DNA from 4 places in the Tardiphaga alba genome. Region 3 is predicted to be linked to each of the others. Evidence: riboswitches for the same ligand, from Rfam matches in the RefSeq annotation. Region 3 holds a riboswitch; each other region holds the start of a gene.
The links. Region 3 has a riboswitch for cobalamin ahead of RPMA_RS21295 (TonB-dependent receptor plug domain-containing protein). Riboswitches for the same ligand answer to the same signal wherever they lie in the genome.
Positions count from the first base shown of each region.

Region 1: another riboswitch for cobalamin. It lies ahead of RPMA_RS02020 (TonB-dependent receptor); the one in region 3 lies ahead of RPMA_RS21295 (TonB-dependent receptor plug domain-containing protein).
Region 2: another riboswitch for cobalamin. It lies ahead of RPMA_RS13915 (TonB-dependent receptor plug domain-containing protein); the one in region 3 lies ahead of RPMA_RS21295 (TonB-dependent receptor plug domain-containing protein).
Region 4: another riboswitch for cobalamin. It lies ahead of RPMA_RS02025 (TonB-dependent receptor); the one in region 3 lies ahead of RPMA_RS21295 (TonB-dependent receptor plug domain-containing protein).

Region 1 covers NZ_CP036498.1:413,219-415,415, reverse strand. Annotated here, with positions in the region: gene RPMA_RS02025 (TonB-dependent receptor) at 1-239, shown strand, start outside; cobalamin riboswitch at 491-691, shown strand; gene RPMA_RS02020 (TonB-dependent receptor) at 799-2,197, shown strand, end outside.
Region 2 covers NZ_CP036498.1:2,920,906-2,923,102, forward strand. Annotated here, with positions in the region: gene RPMA_RS13915 (TonB-dependent receptor plug domain-containing protein) at 1-1,099, opposite strand, end outside; cobalamin riboswitch at 1,212-1,419, opposite strand; gene RPMA_RS13920 (nitroreductase) at 1,518-2,192, opposite strand.
Region 3 covers NZ_CP036498.1:4,456,943-4,459,139, forward strand. Annotated here, with positions in the region: gene RPMA_RS21285 (O-acetylhomoserine aminocarboxypropyltransferase) at 1-299, shown strand, start outside; gene RPMA_RS21290 (alpha/beta fold hydrolase) at 304-1,086, shown strand; cobalamin riboswitch at 1,125-1,321, shown strand; gene RPMA_RS21295 (TonB-dependent receptor plug domain-containing protein) at 1,399-2,197, shown strand, end outside.
Region 4 covers NZ_CP036498.1:416,497-418,693, forward strand. Annotated here, with positions in the region: gene RPMA_RS02025 (TonB-dependent receptor) at 1-708, opposite strand, end outside; cobalamin riboswitch at 1,063-1,268, opposite strand; gene RPMA_RS02030 (DUF3526 domain-containing protein) at 1,355-2,197, opposite strand, start outside.

The DNA.
Region 1 (2,197 bases), 1.8 Mb from region 3:
CGGCCAATGCCGGTATCCAGATCGTCGGCAAGACCTATGCCGATGCGGCCAACACGCTGGCGCGCCCGACTTACAATGTCGTCAATGCGGGCGTGCAGTGGAAGCCCGATACGAACACCACCGTCTCGCTGCGCGTCTACAACCTGTTCGACGAGATCTACGCCGTCTCCGGCGGCACCAATCAGTGGGTGCTCGGCATGCCGCGCACGGCGCAGCTTGCGGTGAATGTGAAGTTCTGATCGCGCCAGCTGTCATCCCCGCCTAGCACGCCGAAGGCGTGCACGGAGCGGGGATCCAGTACACGCTGTCGCGAAAGCTCCATCACGAAAATCCGTGTCTACTGGATCGCCCGGTCCTAGCGCGCAATTGCGCGCACGGCCGGGCGATGACAGTGCGAGTTGTCCCGCAGTGGGAGTGATGCGCCGTTTCAACACCGCGACAACAACTCACCATACCACTCGTCTGCGAATTGACTCATTCCAGATTTTCACCCTAACGTGATCGCGACGGTTCCTTCCGGGGACCAAAAGGGAATGCGGTGAGGCTCTTTGTTGATAGAGCCGATTCCGCGGCTGCCCCCGCAACTGTAAGCGGCGAGCCTTCGCCACATGCCACTGGGCCCCTAGCCTGGGAAGGCGGTGACAGGCACCGACCCGCGAGCCAGGAGACCTGCCGTCAGTCGTGGTCACACGCGAGCACATTGGGCGGGGTGTCCTGGTGGAAGTCGCATCATCGGTCTGAGGACCACGGGCGGCTTTGTTTGCGGTGACGTGCCACGTTATCGCGAGTCTCAAGCCGATGTCGTTCCATCCTTCCGCATCCAGACGATGCCACCTGCTCCTCTCCTCCGTCGCGCTGTCCTGCCTGCTCTGGCCCACTGAAGGCTGGACGCAGACAGCACAACGCAGTCAGACGCTCGATCCTGTCGTCGTGCAGCCGTCGGCCACGCAGCCACGCGCCCGCCGTGCCGCAACCGGCAACGCCGCGCGCAATGTACGCTCGCGCCAGCAGCGCAATGTCGCCGCGACGACTGCTCCGCCGGTTGCGACGCCAACTAGCCCGGTCTTCGCAGCACCGACGCTCAATCTCACCGGCACCACGTCCACCGGCAGCCGCCTCGGCCTGACGCGCCTGCAGACGCCGGCCAGTGTTGAAGTGATTTCGGCGGAGACCATGGCCGAGCGCGGCCAACTGAATGTCGTTGATGCCGTGACCCAGAATGCCACCGGCTTCACCGCCATCGGCGAACCCGGCAATGGCGGCATCGCCTTCTCGACCCGCGGCTTCGCCGGCAGCGGCTCCGTCACTTCTCTCTATGATGGCACCCGCCTCTATGTCGGCGCGGGTACCGTCAATTTCCCGTTCGATACCTGGACCGCCGAGAAGATCGAAGTGCTGCGTGGCCCGGCCTCGGTGATGTATGGCGAAGGCGCCATTGGCGGCGCCGTCAATGTGGTCTCGAAACTGCCGCTCTGGATTCCGCGCAACCAGGCCGAACTCTCCATCGACACCAACATGACACGCCGCATCGCGCTCGATAGCGGCGGGCCGATCAACAAGGACGTCGCCTATCGCATCGCCGTCACCGGCAATGCCAGCGACGGCTGGATTGATCGCGACAACCAGTCGAACATCGCGCTGCATGCCGCCGTACAGATCAAGCAGAACGAGGACGTCACCTGGACGCTGTCCACCGACTATGGCGACCGGCATCCGTCGAAATATTTCGGCACGCCGCTGATCAACGGCCAGCTCGATCCGGCGACCCGCTTCAAGAACTACAATGTCAGCGACAGCACCATCCGCTACCAGGACAGCTGGAGCCAGGTGAAGACCGAATGGCAGGTGGCCGACGGCATCACGCTGCGCAACACGCTCTATTACATGTATGCGAAGCGCCACTGGAAGGAGGTCGAGATCTACGGCTTCAATCCCGGCACCGGTCAGATCGACCGCAGCGACTATCTGGAAATCTTCCACCAGCAGCAGCAAGTCGGCGACCGCATGGACGCCACCTTCACCGGCCACCTGTTCGGCATGGTGAACACCTTCGTGGCCGGCTTCGACGTCAACCGCATCGACTTCAAGCACACCAGCAATTCGCCCTTCGGAGGCTTCTCGTCGGTCGATCCCTATAACTTCAATCCCGGCCTGTTCGAGAGCCCGGACATCACGCGCCCCGGCTACAACGCGACCA
Region 2 (2,197 bases), 1.5 Mb from region 3:
TGGGCGAACGGTCAAACCGGTTGTTGTTCGAATAGTTGACGCCGAAATAGCTGCGGATGCGACCATCCAGCGCCGTCCACACGGCTTCCTCGCGGGTGGCGAATTGCTGCACGGCGTGCGAGCTCTGGGTGGGATTGGGTGCGCTCGGGAAGTTGAAGTCGTCGCCGGTGAAATAGAGCAGCGCATCGGTGTAGCGCAGCACCGAATTGATGGTCAGGTTCTCGTTCAGATCGACGCCGACTTTGCTGGAAATGGTCTTGTTGTCGTAATTGTTGCCGATCGCCCGCTGACCAGGTGGCAGCGACTGCTGCGGCGTGACGGGGACATCGCCGGCATGAAGATGAGCGACACTGAAGGCGTAGTTCACATTGTCCTTCGAGCCGCTGAGACCGATATTCTGGTTGAAGGTGTTGAACGAGCCGGCCTCGAATGTGCCGGAGACGCGGGCCGGGCCTTCGCCCTTGCGGGTGATGACGGAGATCACGCCGCCGATCGCATCGGAGCCATAGAGGCCACTTTGCGGGCCGCGCAGCACTTCGATTTGCTGAACATTCGCTGTCAGCAGGTTCGCATAGTCGAACGCGCCGTTCGGCGTCGAGGGATCGCCGACATCGATGCCGTCGATCAGCACCTTGGTGTGGTTGGAATTGGTGCCGCGCATGAACACCGAGGTCTGGCCGCCGGGGCCGCCGGTCTGCACCACATTGAGGCCCGGAATGGTGGCGAGCACATCGGGCACCGCGCGATATTGCTGGGTCTCGATGTCCTTCTGCGTGACGACGCTGACCGAGCTTGCGACGCGATCGACGGAGGTCGCGATGCCGGTCGGGCTGATCACCACGGGCGGGAAGGGGTTTGGTGCGGCCGTGACGGTCTCCGCAGGGGGCGCAGGCCGGCGGGCGGCGCGCCGGGTGCGGGTCTGCGCCGGCTGCGCCGTTGCGGCATTCGGCCGGGGCGTGACGATCTCGACGGGAGGCAGAAGGTTCGGCGAGGCGATTTGCTGGGCCTGCGCGGCGCCAGCACCGAGCGACAGCGCAAGGATGCAGGAGCTGAGCAGGAAGCGCCCGTGAGTGGGCGATGGACGGAAGGCGGACGACATGAGTGAAACCTCGGTGGTGACGTCAGTGGCACGTCACAGCGAACGAGGTTCACGTGAGACTCTGGGAGTCTCCGATGAACATATGTCTGTACTCCCCGACCGACATCTTCGCGTGTGACCACGATTGACGGCAGGTCTCCTGGCTCGCGGGTCGTCGCCTCCGCATCGCCTTCCCGGGACCGAGTTTCCCAGTGGCATCTGATGAGAGGCTTTCCGCTTACAGTTGCGGGGGCAGCTATGGCATTGAGGCCCGTCGCAACGCGCCTCGCACCACATTCCCTTTTAATCCCTTGCGGGGGACCGTCGGCTGCACGTTAAGGATGATGGTAGCGGGGTGTCAAGAGAAGCAGAGCGATGCCGGACGGCATCCCTGTTGATCGTGTTTGCCTCGCAACACGCGCTGTCCGCTTTCGCCACATTATGTGAAGCCGACGAACCGCGTCGCTTCCGCCACCGATTTGCGCTCGGACACCACGGCATTGGCAGGGAATGTGTCATCGGGCCAGCCGAGCGCGATGCTCTTCATGATGATCTGGTCGTCGGCGATCCCCGCATGCTCGCGCACCACCGGCGACTGCATGATGCCCTGGCTGTTGATGACGGCGCCGAGCCCGCGCGACCAGGCGGCATTGACGAGGGCGGTGGCCACGGCGCCGCAATCGAACGGCGTATCGTCGCTGCCGTCCAGCACGCGGTCATAAGTCACGATGATGCAAACCGGCGCATCGAACTGGCGGAAGCCGCGCAGCACCCAGTCCTGCCGCATCTCCTTGTCGTCGCGCGCGATCCCCATCGCTGCGAACAGCTGCTTGGCAACACCGACCTGACGGTCGCGATGCGCGCCTGCAAATGGCTGCCCGGTGCGGAATTCGCGCGACTGCGGAATGCCGGCGACCATGCGCTCGGTATTGCCGGCGCGGATCTTGTTCAGGGGCTCGCCGGTGATGACGTAGAAATTCCATGGCTGCGTATTCATCGACGACGGCGCGCGCATCGCCAGATTGATGATTTCCTCGATCAGCTTCTGCGGCACCGGATCAGGCTTGTAACCGCGGATGCTCCGGCGGCCGAGAATGACGTCATCGAACTGCATGGGCG
Region 3 (2,197 bases):
CCAAGACGCTGCTGCCGCGTGGCGCCGGCTCCATCATCTCCTTCGGCATCAAGGGCGGTCGTCCCGCCGGCCGCAAATTCATCGAGGCGCTGAAGCTGACCAGCCATCTCGCCAATGTCGGCGATGCCAAGACGCTGGTAATCCATCCGGCGTCGACCACGCATCAGCAGATGGATGCCGAACAACTCAAGGCCGCCGGCATCGGCGAGGAACTGATCCGCCTTTCGGTCGGTATCGAGGCCGCGCAGGATATCATCGACGATCTCGCGCAGGCGCTGCGCTTCTCGCAGAAGGGCTGAGCCGATGCAGATCACAGTCAACGGTCACGACACCTTTGTCGCCAATGGCGGCCGTGTTTTCGATCCGTCGCTGCCCGTCGTGGTGCTGCTGCACGGCGCCGGCTTCGACAGTTCCACCTGGGCGCTGCATACGCGCTGGTTCGCCCATCACGGCTATGCCGTGCTGGCGCCGGATCTTCCCGGCCACGGCCGCAGCGGCGGCGACGCGCTGACCACGATCGGCGACCTCGCCGACTGGACCGCGGCACTGATCACGGCCGCCGGCGCGAAGAATGCGCGGCTGATCGGCCACTCCATGGGCTCGTTGATCGCCGTCGAAACCGCGGCGCGCCACCCCGACAAGGTCACGCGCCTCGACCTGCTCGGCACGGCGGCGACGATGACGGTCGGACCGGATCTCCTGAAGGACGCCGAAGCCAATGCCCAGTCGGCCATCGACATGGTGTCGATCTGGGGCCTCGGCATGCGCGCCGAGCTCGGCGGCAGTCTGGCGCCCGGCCTATGGATGCATACCGGCGCGCAGCGGGTGCTGGAGGCGACGAAGCCCGGCGTCCTTTATGCCGATCTCAATGCCTGCAATGCCTACCAGAATGCCCTCGCTGCCGCCGCTGAGATCAAGGTCCCCGTCACTTTGATCTTGGGCGAACGGGACATGATGACCCCCGCCAAGGCCGGCAAGGCGCTCGCCGCAGCGCTCGGCGATGCGCGTACGGTGATTCTCCCCGCCACCGGCCACATGATGATGATCGAGCGCCCCGACGAGGTGCTGGCCGCCTTGCGCGGCTAGATCGACGGAAGCCAGTTGCGCAGCGCTGCGCACTGTGCTTCCTGTCATCCGTTATCGGTGCCTCCGTCAGGAGGTGAAACGGGAATGCGGTGAGGGGAGATATCCTCCAATGCCGCGGCTGCCCCCGCAACTGTCAGCAGTTCGTCCGAAGCCACACAGCCACTGAGCATCGCTCGGGAAGGCGGCCCCGGAGATCACTGCGAGCCAGGAGACCGGCCGATAATCTGTCTATATCGCGTTCGACGGTGGGTCGACGGAAGGTTTTCTATGTCTATCCGAACAATCGCTGCAGGCACTGCGGCGATTCTTGCTATGTCTGCGCATGCCGCGCAGGCGCAATCCAATTCTGAACAATTGTCTGAAGTCGTCGTCACTGCAAACCGCACGGCGGAACCGCTGAGTGCCACCGGCAGCGCCATCAGCGTGGTGTCGGGCGAGACGATCGCCACGTCCAATCCAGGCTCGCTGGTCGATGCGCTGCGCAGCGTCCCCGGCATCGACATCTCCGAAAACGGCGGCCCCGGCGGCACCGCCAATGTGCGCATGCGCGGCGCCAATACCGGCCAGACACTGGTGATGATCGACGGCATCCGCGTCAACGATCCCACCGCCGCTTCCGGCGATTTCGAATTCGCCATGTTCGCGCCGTCGGCCATCGATCGCATCGAAGTGCTGCGCGGCCCGCAAAGCGCGCTGTACGGCTCCGACGCCATGGGTGGCGTGGTCAATATCATCACCAAGAAGGGCACCGGCCCCGCGCAATTCAACGTCCGCACCGAAGCCGGCAGCTACGGCACCGTGGTCACGCAAGGCTCCATGGTCGGCTCGCAGGGTCCGTGGTCCTACGCCTTCACCGCCGGCGGCCAGCATTCGAACGGCTTCTCGCGCTACGGCTACCGCATCCCCGCCATCGAGGCGAAGTATCCGAATCTCGAACGCGACGGTTTCGATCGCGTCGGCGGTTCAGGCCGCATCGGTTATGATGCCGGCGAAGGCATCCGCCTGGAGGCCGGCACCGTGCAGTCGTTCACCCGCGCCGCCTATGATCCCGGCAGCGGCACCTATCCGGACACGGGATCGTCCACCGACCGCCTGCTGCAGACCATCTATG
Region 4 (2,197 bases), 1.8 Mb from region 3:
GCGTCCATTGACCAGGGGTGTTCCCCAATAGCGCTGCGGCTGTACGTCGGCATAGTCGCTGAGGAAGGTCCAGGTGACGTCCTCGTTCTGCTTCACCTGGATGGCAGCATGCACGGAGACATTTGAATTGTTGCCGCGATCGACCCAGCCGTCGGAGAGATTGCCTGTGGCAGTGATGCGATAGGCGACGTTTTCGCTCACCGGGCCGCCGCTATCGACCGCGATACGCTTGGTCATGTTGGTGTCGAACGAAATCGCGGCCTGGTTGGTGGGTATCCAGGTCGGCAGTTTCGACACCACATTGATGGCGCCGCCGATGGCGCCGGATCCGTACAGCACAGAGGCCGGCCCACGCAGCACCTCGATGCGCTCTGCGGACCACGTGTCATAGGGGAAAGTCGCTGTTCCCTGGCCGACATAGAGTTGGGTGCCGTCATAGATCGTCATGACGGAACTGGAGCCGGTGAAGCCACGTGCGCTGAAAGCGAGGCCGCCATTGCCAAGCGAAGGATTGGCGGTGATGCCGACCGCATTCTGCGTCACGGCGTCATTGATGTTCTGCTGGCCGCGCTCCGACATGGTCTGCGCGGAGATGACATCGACGCTGGCGGGGGTCTGCAGGCGGGTGAGGCCGAGACGGCTGCCGGTCGGCGCGGTGCCGGTGAGATTCAGCGTCGGTGCGGCGAAAGCAGGGCCGGTCGGCGTCACAACGGGCGCTGCCGTGGTCGCAGCGGCATTGCGTTGCGGACGCGCCGCGCGGCTTGCATTGCCGGTGGTGGCGCGGCGTGCGCGCTGCGGCTGGGGGATGGCTGGACGACAACAGGATCGAGCGTCTGGCTCGGCTTTGCATCCTGCGCGGTGCCTTCGGCGGACCACATGAGGCACGGCAGTGCGACGGTGCAGAGGAGAAACTGGCGCCGGAACGACGCGGCGGAGGAAACGGAGGTCATTTGCAAAAAAGGACTCGCGATAACGTGGCACGTCACCGCAAACCAAGCCGCTCTGCACCCGCTGACGAACGCAACTCGACTTCCATCAGGACACCCCGCCCAATGTGCTCGCGTGTGACCACGACTGACGGCAGGTCTCCTGGCTCGCGGGTCATTGCCTTGCGCCGCCTTCCCGGATCGAAATCCAGTGGCTCTTGGCGCAGGCTCGCCGCTTACAGTTGCGGGGGCAGCCGCGGAATCGGTTCGCGCAACAAGCGTTGCGCGGGCCTCACCGCATTCCCTATTGGTCCCGAAGGAACCGTCATGCTCACGTTTGGGTGATGTTGACGAATGTGTCAACGCACGCGCGGATCGATGGCGCCTTTATGGCCATTGGTGTGTGGATCATGCACCACTCGCTCGCGTTACACGATCTGGCCATGGCGTAGTCTGCGCATCGCAAAGATTGCGATAATGAAGCTCACAAGCAGCAGTAGCGCCGCGCGGGACGCGATGCGCCACGCGGTTGTCGTGGTCGCTGTCTCCTGCCGCTGCCACACTGGCAGCGCAGTCATCTCGGCACGCGTCGTCGCGCGGTCTGTTGCGATCTTCGGCGCGAAGAATGCGCGCCAGCCGTTGTGGAAGGCTTCCGTCTGGTTCTTGAAAGCGACGAAACGGCGGGAATCGTTACCCGCTACGAGATTCAGCGCCTCATTGACCAGGATCGCGGGTGACAGGAAGCCAATCAGATCCACCAGTTTCTGCTGTTCCAGCAATTGATGGTCGAACTGATTCAACAACGGCTCAACCTGTGCGTCGACGCGTTGCTTGGCCAGGAAGAAAGCGCGCATGCGGGGCGGGACCTCAATGCGACCGTCCTTCACTGCCAAGGTCTCGGGATCCGAGGCATAGCGATAGTCCGTGCTGTACATGTCTTCATACTCGCGCAGCGCATCGGCGGTCACCACGCGTGTGCGACTGGCAAGCTCGGTGCGCGACGGCGCCGGGCTGATGGCGCCGACGACGAGATTCATCACGATGGGCAGGATGAGGACGAGGAACGTCCAGCCGGAGATCAGGATCAATGCGTTCGACGAGGACGCACGGCCGAATGCATTGACCAGTGCTGCCAGCGCGAACCAGAACAACGTATAGCCGGCGACCACCAGCGCCCACAGCGCCATGAACAGCAGCGAATCCATGCTGCGCGTTTCCGGAAACAGCGACAGCAGCACGAGCGGCGGTAGCGGCAGTATCACGGCCAGGAA